Marichromatium purpuratum 984: one gene and its partner. The protein of the gene in region 2 interacts with the protein of the main gene of each other region in a pairwise test. Links are inferred from orthologs where the notes say so. Each region holds a gene or a part of one and is shown on either strand. Other genes may lie near its edges.

Region 1 (4,560 bases), 2.7 Mb from region 2 along the record:
GTGGCAACAGAAGAGTGCACCGGATTGGTGCCGGTTGGGTGTCGGCGGTCAGATTAGCGCACCAAAAGAAGGCGGCACAGCACCGTCGATCGGCGCAGACGGCACCGTGCGACACACCTATAATGTGGGCCCAAGGGCGCCTCTGCGCGGTTCTTGTCGTCGTCCCGCGAAGCGGTCGGCGGCCTCGTCCAACCCCACCCACAGCGCGCGCGGACCGGTGTGTTCGCGCCGAAGGAATCGATCATGCTAGATCCCAAGCAACTCGACGACCTGGCCCAGCGGTTCGCCGCGAACATGCCCAAAGGCCTGCAGATGTTGCAGGAAGACATCAATCGCAACGTCAAGGCCTCGCTCGAATCCGGGCTCTCCAGGCTCGATCTGGTGACCCGCGAGGAGTTCGACGTGCAGTCGGCGGTACTCGCGCGTACCCGTGAGAAGGTGATGGCGCTCGAGGCCCAGGTCGCGGCGCTCGAGCAGGCGCTCGGCGCGCGTCGGTCGAACGCCGACTGACCCGGTCGCGATCCGGCGTTGGCGCTCTGCACCCTGCACAGCCGCGCCTGCGTGGGCATCTCGGCCCCGGCGGTCACCGTCGAGGTCCATCTCTCCTCGGGACTGCCGGCGTTGTCGTTGGTGGGGTTGCCCGAGGCTGCGGTGCGCGAGAGCAAGGAGCGGGTACGCGGAGCGCTGCTCAATGCCCGCTTCCGCTTCCCCGACGGTCGCCTGACCATCAATCTCGCTCCCGCCGACCTGCCCAAGGAAGGCGGGCGCTTCGACCTGCCGATCGCGCTCGGTATCCTCGGTGCCTCGGGACAGCTCGGTGCCGCCGGGCTCGATGACTGCGAGTGTCTCGGCGAGCTGGCGCTCTCCGGCGCGCTGCGCCCGGTCACCGGGGTGATCCCCGCGGCGCTGGCCGCGCGCGCGGCTGGACGCACCCTGATCCTGCCGCGCGCCAATGCCGAGGAGGCGGCGCTGGTCGGCGGGCTCGAGCTGCTCCCGGCCGAGCATCTCGGCGAGGTCTGTGAGCATCTCGCCGGGGTGCGTGCGCTGAGGCCGCACCCGCAGGGGGGCGAGATCGTCACCGCGCCGACTGGCGCCGATCTCCGCGAGGTGCGCGGTCAGGCGCAGGCCAAGCGGGCGCTTGAGGTCGCCGCCGCCGGCGGCCACAGCCTGCTGCTGATCGGCCCGCCGGGCAGCGGCAAGTCGATGCTGGCGAGCCGGCTGCCGGGGTTGTTGCCGCCGTTGAGCGAGGACGAGGCGCTGGAGAGCGCGGCGATCCGCTCGGTGAGCGCCAGCACGCCGTTCGATCCGGTGCGCTGGCGCGAGCGACCGTTCCGCGCCCCGCATCACACCGCCTCGGCGGTGGCCCTGGTCGGCGGTGGGGGCAACCCGCGTCCGGGCGAGATCTCGCTGGCGCATCACGGGGTGCTGTTCCTCGACGAGCTGCCGGAGTTTGACCGGCGGGTGCTGGAGGTGCTGCGCGAGCCGCTGGAGTCGGGTCATATCGACATCTCGCGGGCGGCGCGTCAGGCACGCTTCCCGGCGCGTTTCCAGCTGGTGGCGGCGATGAACCCCTGCCCCTGCGGTTATCTCGGCGACCCCGGTGGACGCTGTCACTGCAGTCGCGAGCAGGTCGCGCGCTATCGCGCGCGGATCTCGGGGCCGCTGATCGATCGCATCGACCTGCAGCTCGAGGTGCCGCGGGTCGAACTCGGCGCGTTGCTCGCGCCCTCGGCCCCGCAGGCCGAGGACTCGGCGACGGTGCGCGCGCGGGTGTGCGCGGCGCGTGAGCGCCAGCAGCACCGCGCCGGGTGCGCCAACGCCGCGCTCGATACCGCTGGCCTCGAGCGCGACTGCGCGCTCGAGGCCGCGGGGGTACGGATGATGGAGCAGGCGATGGCCAGACTGGGGCTCTCGGCGCGCGCTTATCACCGGGTGCTCAAGGTCGCGCGCACCATCGCCGACCTGGAGGGCGCGCCGCGGATCGCCCCGGCCCATCTCGGCGAGGCGATCGGCTATCGCCGTCTCGACCGCGCCGCCGAGCGGCCCTGAAGACGCATCGCGCGGGCCTCTCGCCCGCGCACCACAGTGTTCGCAACCGATACCGGATCATCATGCTGCAACTTCAAGAGCTCAGCCTGCGCCGTGGCCCCAACCTGCTGCTGGAGGGCGCCGACGTCACCGTCTATCCCGGCCAGCGGGTGGGACTGGTCGGCGCCAACGGCTGTGGCAAGTCGAGCCTGTTCGCGCTGTTGCTCGGCGAACTTGGCGCCGATGCCGGCGCCGTCTCGCTGCCGCCCGACTGGGTGATCGCCCATGTCGCCCAGCACACCCCGGACACCGAGCGCGCGGCGATCGAATTCGTCCTCGACGGTGACCGCGAGTTGCGCGAGATCGAGCGCGAGCTGGCCCGCGCCGAGGCCGACGGCGACGGGCTGCGTCACGCCGAGTGGCTGGGTCGACTAGAGGCGATCGACGGCTATGGCGCCGAGAGCCGCGCGGCGCGGTTGCTCCACGGTCTGGGTTTTGCCCCCGGCGACGAGCGCCGCCCGGTCAACAGCTACTCGGGTGGCTGGCGCATGCGCCTGGCACTGGCGCGGACCCTGATGTGTCGCTCCGACCTGCTGCTGCTCGACGAGCCGACCAACCATCTCGACCTCGATGCGGTGATCTGGCTCGAGGGCTGGCTGCGGGCCTATCCCGGCACCCTGGTGCTGATCTCGCACGACCGCGACTTCCTCGATGCCGTGGTCGGTCAGGTGCTCGCCCTCGAACAGCGTCGCCTGACCCTCTATACCGGCAACTACTCGGCCTACGAGCGTCAGCGCGCCGAGCGTCTCGCCCAGCAGCAGGCCGCCCACGAGCGCCAGCAGCGCGAGATCGCGCACATGCGCGGCTTCGTCGACCGCTTCCGCGCCAAGGCCACCAAGGCGCGTCAGGCGCAGAGTCGGCTGAAAGCGCTCGAGCGCATGGAGCTGATCGCCCCCGCCCATGTCGACTCGCCCTTCCGCTTCGCCTTCGCCGTCCCGGAGCACCTGCCGCGCCCGCTGTTGCGGCTCGACGCGCTGCGCGCGGGTTATGCCGATCGGGTGATCCTCGACGGGGTCGGGCTGGGGTTCGAGCCGGGCGACCGCATCGGCCTGCTCGGGCGCAACGGCGCCGGCAAGTCGACCCTGATCAAGGTCCTCGCCGGTGAGCTGGCGCCGCTCGCCGGACGTTGTGAGCGCGCCCAGGAGCTGCGTGTCGGCTATTTCGCCCAGCACCAGCTCGAGGCGCTGCGCGCCGAGGACAGCCCGCTCATGCACCTGCGCCGACTCGATCCCGAGGCCACCGAGCAGCAGTTGCGCGATTTTCTCGGCGGCTTCGGTTTCTCGGGTGATCGCGCGCTCGATCCGGTGGCGCCCTTCTCCGGTGGCGAGAAGGCGCGTCTGGCACTGGCGCTGATCATCTACCAGCGCCCCAACCTGTTGCTGCTCGACGAGCCGACCAACCACCTCGACCTGGAGATGCGCCATGCTCTGAGCGAGGCGCTGCAGGGCTTCGAGGGGGCTCTGGTGGTGGTCTCGCACGACCGTCACCTGCTGCGGGTGACCACCGATACCCTACTGCTGGTCGACGACGGCCAGGTCGCGCCCTTTGCCGGGGATCTCGACGACTATCCCGCCTGGCTCGCCGGGCGAGTGGCCGCGGGCGCCAGCGCCGATGAGCCGGCCCAGGCGCGCGCCGGTAACGAGCGGCGCGAGCAGCGCCGTCAGGCCGCCGAGCAGCGCAAGGCGATGGCGCCGCTGCGCCAGCGCGAGCGGCGTCTCGAGGCTGCGCTCGAGCAGCTGGCGACGCGGCGCGAGACGCTCGATCAGACGCTCGCCGATCCCGCGCTCTACGAGGAGTCGGCCAAGTCGCGGCTACTCGAGCTGATGGAGGAACACCGCCGGCTCGAGGCCGAGCTGGTGGCGACCGAGAGTGAGTGGCTCGATGTCTGCGAGGCACTCGAGCAGTTCCAGGAGACCTGTTGAGCGCCGGACTCGCGCGATGATGCCGCTGTTTCCCGATCCTTCTCGTTTTCGCGCCCACTGGTCGGCCGCTCGCTGGCGTGGTCTGGGGACGCTCCTGAGGCCGCTGCTGTTGGCGCTGCTGACCTTGTTGTCGCTCTATTGCGTCTGGCCCTATGCAACCCTGTGGCGCATCGATCACGCCCTGGCCGAGGATGACTGCGCGGCACTCGACGGGTTGGTCGATCTGCCGGCGATCCGCGCCGAGATCGCCCATCGGCTCAACAAGGAGCACGAAACGGTGATCGGCGAACTCTCCGATGGCTTCATCCAGTGGTTGGAGTCGGGGATTCGGCGTAACGGTCGTGGCGCGCTCGACGAGCTGGTGACCCGCGACTGGGTGTGCGAGCGATTGCAGGCCGCGACACCGCCGGGCGAGGCCCTGACCGATCAGCTCGCCGGGGCCTGGTTCGTCGCGCCCCGTGAGTTCAGCGCGCGGCTCGTGGCCGCCGGTGCCGAGACGGTACACATCCGACTGCGCCTCCAGGGCGTGGGCTGGCGGCTGGTGACGCTG
Region 2 (6,869 bases):
GAAGGTGACCAGCTCACCCTCCTTGGCCTTGATCTCGCCCAGGACGCCGTCCGCCGGCGCCGGGACCTCGAGCACCACCTTGTCGGTCTCCAGGTCGACCAGGGTCTCTGCCCGTGAGACGCGCTCGCCGGGCTGCTTGTGCCAGGTCAGCACAGTGGCGTCGGCGACGGACTCGGGGAGGGCGGGTACGCGGACTTCACTCATTGTGGCGGGATCCTTCTGTTCATGCTCGGGTTGAAACGACCGCTCAGCGCCTCGTCGATCAGGCGCTCGTGCTGCTCGACATGGGCCGCGCGATGGCCGACCGCGGGGGCGGCGGAGGCCGGGCGTCCCACGTAGTAGGGGCGCTTGCCGTCCTGGATCAGACAGTGGAAGCGGTGCTTGATCTGGTCCCAGGCGCCCTGGTTCTGCGGCTCCTCCTGACACCAGACGATCTCTTCGGTATGCGCGTAGGTCTCGATCACCTCGGCGAACTGACGCTTGGGGAAGGGGTAGAGCTGCTCGATGCGGACGATGGCAACATTGCCCAGGCCACGCGCGCGACGCGCCTCGAGCAGGTCGTAGTAGACCTTGCCGCTGCAGAACACCACGCGCTCGACCTCGGCCGGGTCGATCGTGTCGACCTCGGGCAGCAGCGGCTGGAACTGGCCGCTGGCCAGTTCCTCGAGCGAGGAGCCGGCGAGACGATGGCGCAGCAGGCTCTTGGGGGTCATCACCACCAGCGGCTTGCGATAGTCGCGGACGATCTGACGGCGCAGCAGGTGGAAGATCTGCGCCGGGGTGGTCGGGGTGCAGACCTGGATGTTGTGTTCGGCGCAGAGCTGGAGGAAGCGTTCGAGCCGGCCCGAGGAGTGCTCCGCACCCTGGCCCTCGAGCCCGTGCGGGAGCAGCATCACCAATCCACAGAGCAGTCCCCACTTGGTCTCGGCCGAGGTGATGAACTGGTCGATGACCACCTGGGCGCCGTTGGCGAAGTCGCCGAACTGCGCCTCCCACAGCGTCAACGCGTGCGGCTCGGCGGTGGCGAAGCCGTACTCGTAGCCGAGCACCGCCTCCTCGGAGAGGATCGAGTCGATGGCGATGAAGGCGCCCTGGTTGGGGCCGAGGTGTTGCAGCGGGGTGTAGGACTCGCCACTGTGCTGGTCGTGGATCTTGGCGTGACGGTGGAAGAAGGTGCCGCGCCCGGCGTCCTGGCCGGAGAGACGCACCGGGGTGCCGGCGTCGAGCAGGCTGGCGTAGGCGAGGTTCTCGGCAAAACCCCAGTTGGCGAGCTGATCGCCCTGGGCCATCTTGCGCCGTTCGTCCCACAGCTTGGCCACTCGCGGGTGGAGCTTGAAACCCTCGGGGACGGCGAGCAGACGCTCGGCGAGTGCGCGCAGCTGCTCGATCGGCACCCCGGTGTCGACATCCTGCTCCCAGTGCTGGTCGCGACAGAAGTGCCAGTCGACCCGGTGGGCGTGATCGAGCCCGCAGAGCACCGGGCGGGCGACCACCGCGCCTTGTTCCATGGAGTCACGGTAGTCGGCGACCATGGCCTCGGCCTCCTCGCGCTCGATCACGCTGTCGCCGATCAGGCGCTCGGCATAGACCGCGCGCGGGGTGGGGTGCTGACGGATCTTCTGATACATCATCGGCTGGGTGACTGCCGGCTCGTCGGCCTCGTTGTGACCGAGACGACGGTAGCAGACCAGATCGATGATGACGTCCTTGTGGAACTGGTTGCGGAAGTCGAGCGCCATGCGGGTGACGAAGATCACCGCCTCGGGGTCGTCGCCGTTGACGTGGAACACCGGCGCCTGGACCATCTTGGCGACATCGGTGCAGTAGAGCGTCGAGCGGGTGTCGAGTGGGTGGCTGGTGGTGAAGCCGATCTGGTTGTTGATGACGATGTGCACGGTGCCGCCGGTGGCGTAGCTGCGCGTCTGCGACAGCTGCAGCGTCTCCATCACCACGCCCTGACCGGCGAAGGCGGCATCACCATGGATCAGTACCGGCAGCACCTGATCGCCGGTGCGATCGCGACGGCGGCGCTGGCGCGCGCGCACCGAGCCCTCGATCACCGGGTTGATGATCTCCAGGTGCGAGGGGTTGAAGCCGAGCACCAGGTGGACGATGCCGCCGGGGGTGTCGATGTCGGTGGCGAAGCCCATGTGGTATTTGACGTCGCCGGCCATCTTGCGCGAGTCCATCGCCACCCGGCCCTCGAACTCGGCGAAGATGTCCTGCGGCGGCTTGCCGAAGATGTTGGTGAGCACGTTGAGCCGGCCGCGGTGGGCCATGCCGATGACCACCTCCTTCTGGCCCTTGCGCCCGGCGCGCTGGATCAGCTCGTCGAGCAGCGGGATGAGCGCGTCGCCGCCCTCGAGCGAGAAGCGCTTCTGGCCGACATAGCGCTGATGCAGATACTGCTCGATGCCCTCGGCGGCGGTGAGCAGGGTGAGCAGCCAGCGCCGCTCCTGGGTGTTGAGCTCGGGGGTGGCGCGATAGCCCTCGAGACGCTTCTGGATCCAGCGTTTCTCGAGGGTGTTGGTGATGTGCATGTACTCCGAGCCGACGGTGCCGCAGTAGATCTGCTCGAGCATCTCGAGGATGTCGCGCAGCGGCATGCGGTCGGGGGCATAGAGCGACCCGGTGTGGAACACCTGATCCATGTCGCCCTGGTCGAGATTGTGATAGGCAGGATCGAGATCGGCGATGCGCCGCTGCTCGCGCAGGGTGATCGGGTCGAGGTCGGCGACCTGATGGCCGCGGTAGCGGTAGCCGTTGATCAGGCTGAGCACCGCGTACTGTTTCTCGGCGGCAGCCGGTTCCAGGTGCTCGATCGAGCGGGTGCGCGCGCGTGAACGACTCTCCTGCGCCAGACGCAGGAAGTTCTCGCGCACCGGTCCGTGCGGGACCTCGTTGGCGGCCTCCTTGCGCATGGCGTCGAAGCGCTCCCGCCAGGCCAGGTCGACGCTCTCGGGGTCTTGCAGATAGCGTTCGTAGAGATCCTCGATGAAGGCCGCGTTGCCTCCATAAAGCGCGCCGGAACTCCGGAACAGTTCTAGGATTGCGCTCATGCTGTGTCTTGATCCGCCTTTGATAGAATGGTCCTGAGTCGAAGCCGGTTCCTGAGTGGCTCCGCAATGGCGACGCCTCGAGCACGCCGCCGCGTCAGCCACGGCGTGTCGTCGGGTCGGTGACGTTCTGGGTCGCGGGGTGCCAGACAGCCGCGGCCGAGGCCGCTCCGAGGTCCGTGATACATGGAAGCCGTGGGCGCTGTGCGTCTCGGGACCCGCTCCGAGGTCCTCGCCAGCCCCCGGTCGGACATGTCTCACGGAAGATGCTTCCCACATCCCCCTAATACCATATCACCGGAGCCGGTGAACACGACTCTTTGACGGCGGGACCCCGAGTCCCTGCCCGGAGCCTGGTGCGAGATGGCGTATCGAAAACCCGATGCTCAGACACAGACGCGGCATCGGCGCCGCCTCCAGATCGCGCGTCTCGAGGCCGATCTGGCCTACTTTCAGGCGCGTCTGGAACTGTTGCGCGCGCCTCGCAGCGCCAACCAATTGGCCCAGCGCAAGGCGTTCAAGATGCTTGCCGAGGTGCTCGCGCGGCGCATCCGGCGAGCCCGGCAGAAAGTGAAGGAGGGCCGTTGAGTGTGTACTCTGGTGATGTTGCGCCGTCCCGGCGAGGACTGGCCGCTGCTGCTCGGTGCCAACCGTGACGAGCAGCGAGCGCGCCCGGCGCGTGCGCCCGCACGGCATTGGCCGGATCGTCCCGAGGTGTTCGCCGGACTCGACCTGGTCGGCGAGGGCAGCTGGCTGGGGGTCAACGATCATGGTCTGGCGGCGGCGGTGCTCGATCGCCGTGCCAGTCTCGGTCCGGCTCCGGGCAAGCGCAGCCGTGGCGAGCTGGTGCTCGAGGCGCTCGATCACGCCGAGGCCGATGCCGCCGCCGAGGCGCTCGCCGACCTCCATCCCGCGGCCTATCGCCCCTTCAACCTGGTCGTCGCCGATCCGCGCGCGGCCCATTGGCTGCGCCATGACGGCGATGGCAGGATCGAGGTCACGCCGATCCCGGCCGGACTGCACATGCTCTGCGCCGGTGAACTCGACGATCCGGGCGATCCGCGCATCGCCGCACAGCTGTCGCGGTTTCGCGATGCCGAGCCGCCGGATCCGGCGCGCGGCGACTGGGACGACTGGCAGCGACTGCTCGCCGGGCGCGAGCCGCTGGCGGGTCTGGCGCCCGAGGCGGCGATGGTGCAGTGTCGCGCCGACGGTTTCACGACCCGCTCGAGTGCGCTGATCGCCATCCCCGCCCACCCCGGGTTCGGGGCCTGGCCGCACTGGTTGCATGCCGAGGCCGACCCGGTGCCCGAGACCTTTCGCCAGCTGTTGCCCGAGCCGACTCGTTCACGTCCCAATTGACAGGGATCATCGCAGTCGCACCGCGAGGGTGAGAGCGTCACTGTGCCGAGCCGCCTCGCTGTGACACAATCATGCGCCGTCCGCGCATCGCCCGGCGGGCGACGGCGCTATCCATCAAAGCTCTAGTCCTCAGGACCGAACATGTCGAATTGCATCCGTATCGCCACCCGCAAATCCCCCCTGGCCATGTGGCAGGCCGAGCACACCGCGGCGCTGCTCAAGTCGCTCCACCCCGGTCTCGAGGTCGAGATCGTGGGCATGACCACCAAGGGCGACCAGCTGCTCGACTCGCCGTTGTCGAAGGTCGGTGGCAAGGGGCTGTTCGTCAAGGAGCTGGAACAGGGGATGCTCGAGGGGACGGCCGATATCGCGGTGCACTCGATGAAGGACGTGCCGGTCGAGTTCCCCGAGGGGCTGCACCTGGCGGTGATCATGGAGCGCGAGAACCCCTACGACGCCTTCGTCTCCAACAACTACGAGGGCCTCGCCGACCTGCCCGAGGGCGCGGTGGTCGGCACCTCGAGCCTGCGTCGCGAGTGCCAGCTTGCCGATCGTCGTCCCGACCTCCAGATCGAACCGCTGCGCGGCAACGTCAACACTCGTCTGGCCAAGCTCGACGGTGGTCAGTATGACGCCATCATCCTCGCCGCCGCCGGTCTGATCCGTCTTGGCTTCGAGTCGCGCATCCGCAGCTGCATCGACCCGGTCGACAGCCTGCCGGCGATCGGCCAGGGTGCCATCGGTATCGAGTGCCGTATCGACGATCAGCGCGTCCACGACTTGATCGCGCCGCTGGCGCACCGCGACACCACCGACCGGGTGCTCGCCGAGCGGGCGATGAACGCGCGCCTCAACGGTGGCTGTCAGGTGCCGATCGGCGGCCACGCGGTGCTCGACGGCGATCAGCTCACCATCAAGGGCTTGGTCGGCACCACCGACGGCAAGCGCATCCTGCGCGCCGAGGCCACTGGCCCGCGCGCCGAGGCCGAGGCGATCGGTCTGCGCGTGGCCGAGGACCTGCTCGGCCAGGGCGCCGGCGAGATCCTCGCCGCGCTGCATGAGTCGCACTGAGATGGCCGGTTGCGATCTCGGTGGTCGCGGCGTCCTGGTGACGCGTCCGGCGGCGCAGGCCGACGGGCTCTGTGCGCTGATCGCCGAGGCCGGTGGCCGGCCGATCCGGTTGCCGACCATCGAGATCGTGCCTCCCGTCGATCCGGCGCCCGCGCGGACGCTGCTGCGCGCCGACTGGGACCTGCTCTACTTCGTCAGCGTCAATGCCGTCGAACAGGCGCTGGCGCTGGTCCCTGCGGCGCACTGGCCGCGCGCGGCGCGGATCGCCGCGGTGGGGCGGGCGACGGCCGAGGCGCTGGCCGCGGCCGGTCGCGCGCCCGATCTGGTGCCCAGCGACAGCTACGACAGCGAGACCCTGTTGCGTCACCCGGCGCTCGCCGAGATGGCCGGGCAACGGGTGCTGATCGTGCGCGGCGACGGTGGCCGTGCGGTGTTCGCCAACGCCCTCGTCGAGCGTGGCGCCGAGGTGGCCTTTGCCGAGGTCTATCGGCGGGTGTGCCCGGCGCACGACGTCGCCGCGCTGTTGCGTGACTGGGACGCTGAGGTGGGGCTGGCGCTCGCCACCAGTAACCGGGTGCTCGACAACCTCGTCGAGCTGATCGGTCCGGCCGGTCGCGCGCCGCTTCTCGCCACCCCGCTGGCGGTGATCGCCGAGCGCACCGCGCGCCATGCCGGCGAGATCGGTTTCGCGCGGGTCGAGGTCGCCGATCGTGCCGACGATCCGGGCATGCTCGCCGCACTGTGCCGGCTCTGCGCCGTGCGCTGAGAGACGATCGACCCATCCGGCGGGGCCGTCCGGTCCCGCCGATCCACCCGCACCCCAATCGATCCCCCGCCGACCCGAGCGCCCTCGCTTCTGGCCGTGGGTGAGACCTTCATTGTTCGTCGGCCGGCGCGTTCGCGTCGCCTCCAGCGATCACCCCGTCGCGCTGCATCCGTGACACCGTCGCCGCGATCAGGTCGCCGATGGTGGTCTGCTCCGAGTCGGGCGCGAGTGGCGCCGAGCGGCCCGACCACACCAGATGGGCGTCCTCGGCGTCATAGAGGCTGGTTTCCAGGCGCAGCGTGTGCTCGCGGGCATAGTAGTCGGCGCCGCTCACCGCCTGATGGACTCGGGTGTAATAGGGGTAGAGTCTGCCGTCCTCGGCGAGTCGGACATGGCTGAAGGGGTTGATGCCGCCGTCGCCGGGCTCGTCGCAACGCAGATGGATCACCACCACACCGGCCGCGCTCGAGCGCCCGATCGCCGCGCGCAGCGCCTTGCCGCGGGTGACGTCGGCCTCGGCGAGCAGGCGGTGCCCGGGCGTGACCTCGAGGCCGCGCTGGCGCAGCTCGCGCGCGAAGTGCTCCTCGTAGGCGCGGCGCACCAGCGCGCTGTCG

What was found.
Region 1: the proteins of MARPU_RS12380 (region 2) and MARPU_RS00490 interact in binary tests that used the Escherichia coli proteins (3 or more experiments, as listed by UniProt). The link is inferred for Marichromatium purpuratum 984 from one-to-one orthologs.

Annotation. Positions count from the first base shown.
Region 1 is NZ_CP007031.1:99,864-104,423, forward strand. The notes cover bases 1,681-4,560. They hold MARPU_RS00490 (ATP-binding cassette domain-containing protein), read left to right. Parts: upstream 1,681-2,111; coding sequence 2,112-4,010; downstream 4,011-4,560. Other genes in these bases: MARPU_RS00485 (YifB family Mg chelatase-like AAA ATPase), read left to right, coding at 1,681-2,049; MARPU_RS00495 (DUF2939 domain-containing protein), read left to right, coding at 4,027-4,560. Also shown: ubiquinone biosynthesis accessory factor UbiK, read left to right, coding at 244-510; more of MARPU_RS00485, read left to right, coding at 529-1,680. UniProt on the Escherichia coli protein: Genetic data indicate it may be involved in ribosome assembly or function.
Region 2 is NZ_CP007031.1:2,847,882-2,854,750, reverse strand. Bases 1-3,421 are described here. They hold MARPU_RS12380 (2-oxoglutarate dehydrogenase E1 component), read right to left. Parts: upstream 3,060-3,421; coding sequence 201-3,059; downstream 1-200. Other genes in these bases: MARPU_RS12375 (hypothetical protein), read left to right, coding at 3,420-3,421; odhB (2-oxoglutarate dehydrogenase complex dihydrolipoyllysine-residue succinyltransferase), read right to left, coding at 1-204. Also shown: more of MARPU_RS12375, read left to right, coding at 3,422-3,644; MARPU_RS12370 (NRDE family protein), read left to right, coding at 3,645-4,418; hemC (hydroxymethylbilane synthase), read left to right, coding at 4,560-5,489; MARPU_RS12360 (uroporphyrinogen-III synthase), read left to right, coding at 5,491-6,255; MARPU_RS12355 (hypothetical protein), read right to left, coding at 6,365-6,869. UniProt on the Escherichia coli protein: E1 component of the 2-oxoglutarate dehydrogenase (OGDH) complex which catalyzes the decarboxylation of 2-oxoglutarate, the first step in the conversion of 2-oxoglutarate to succinyl-CoA and CO(2).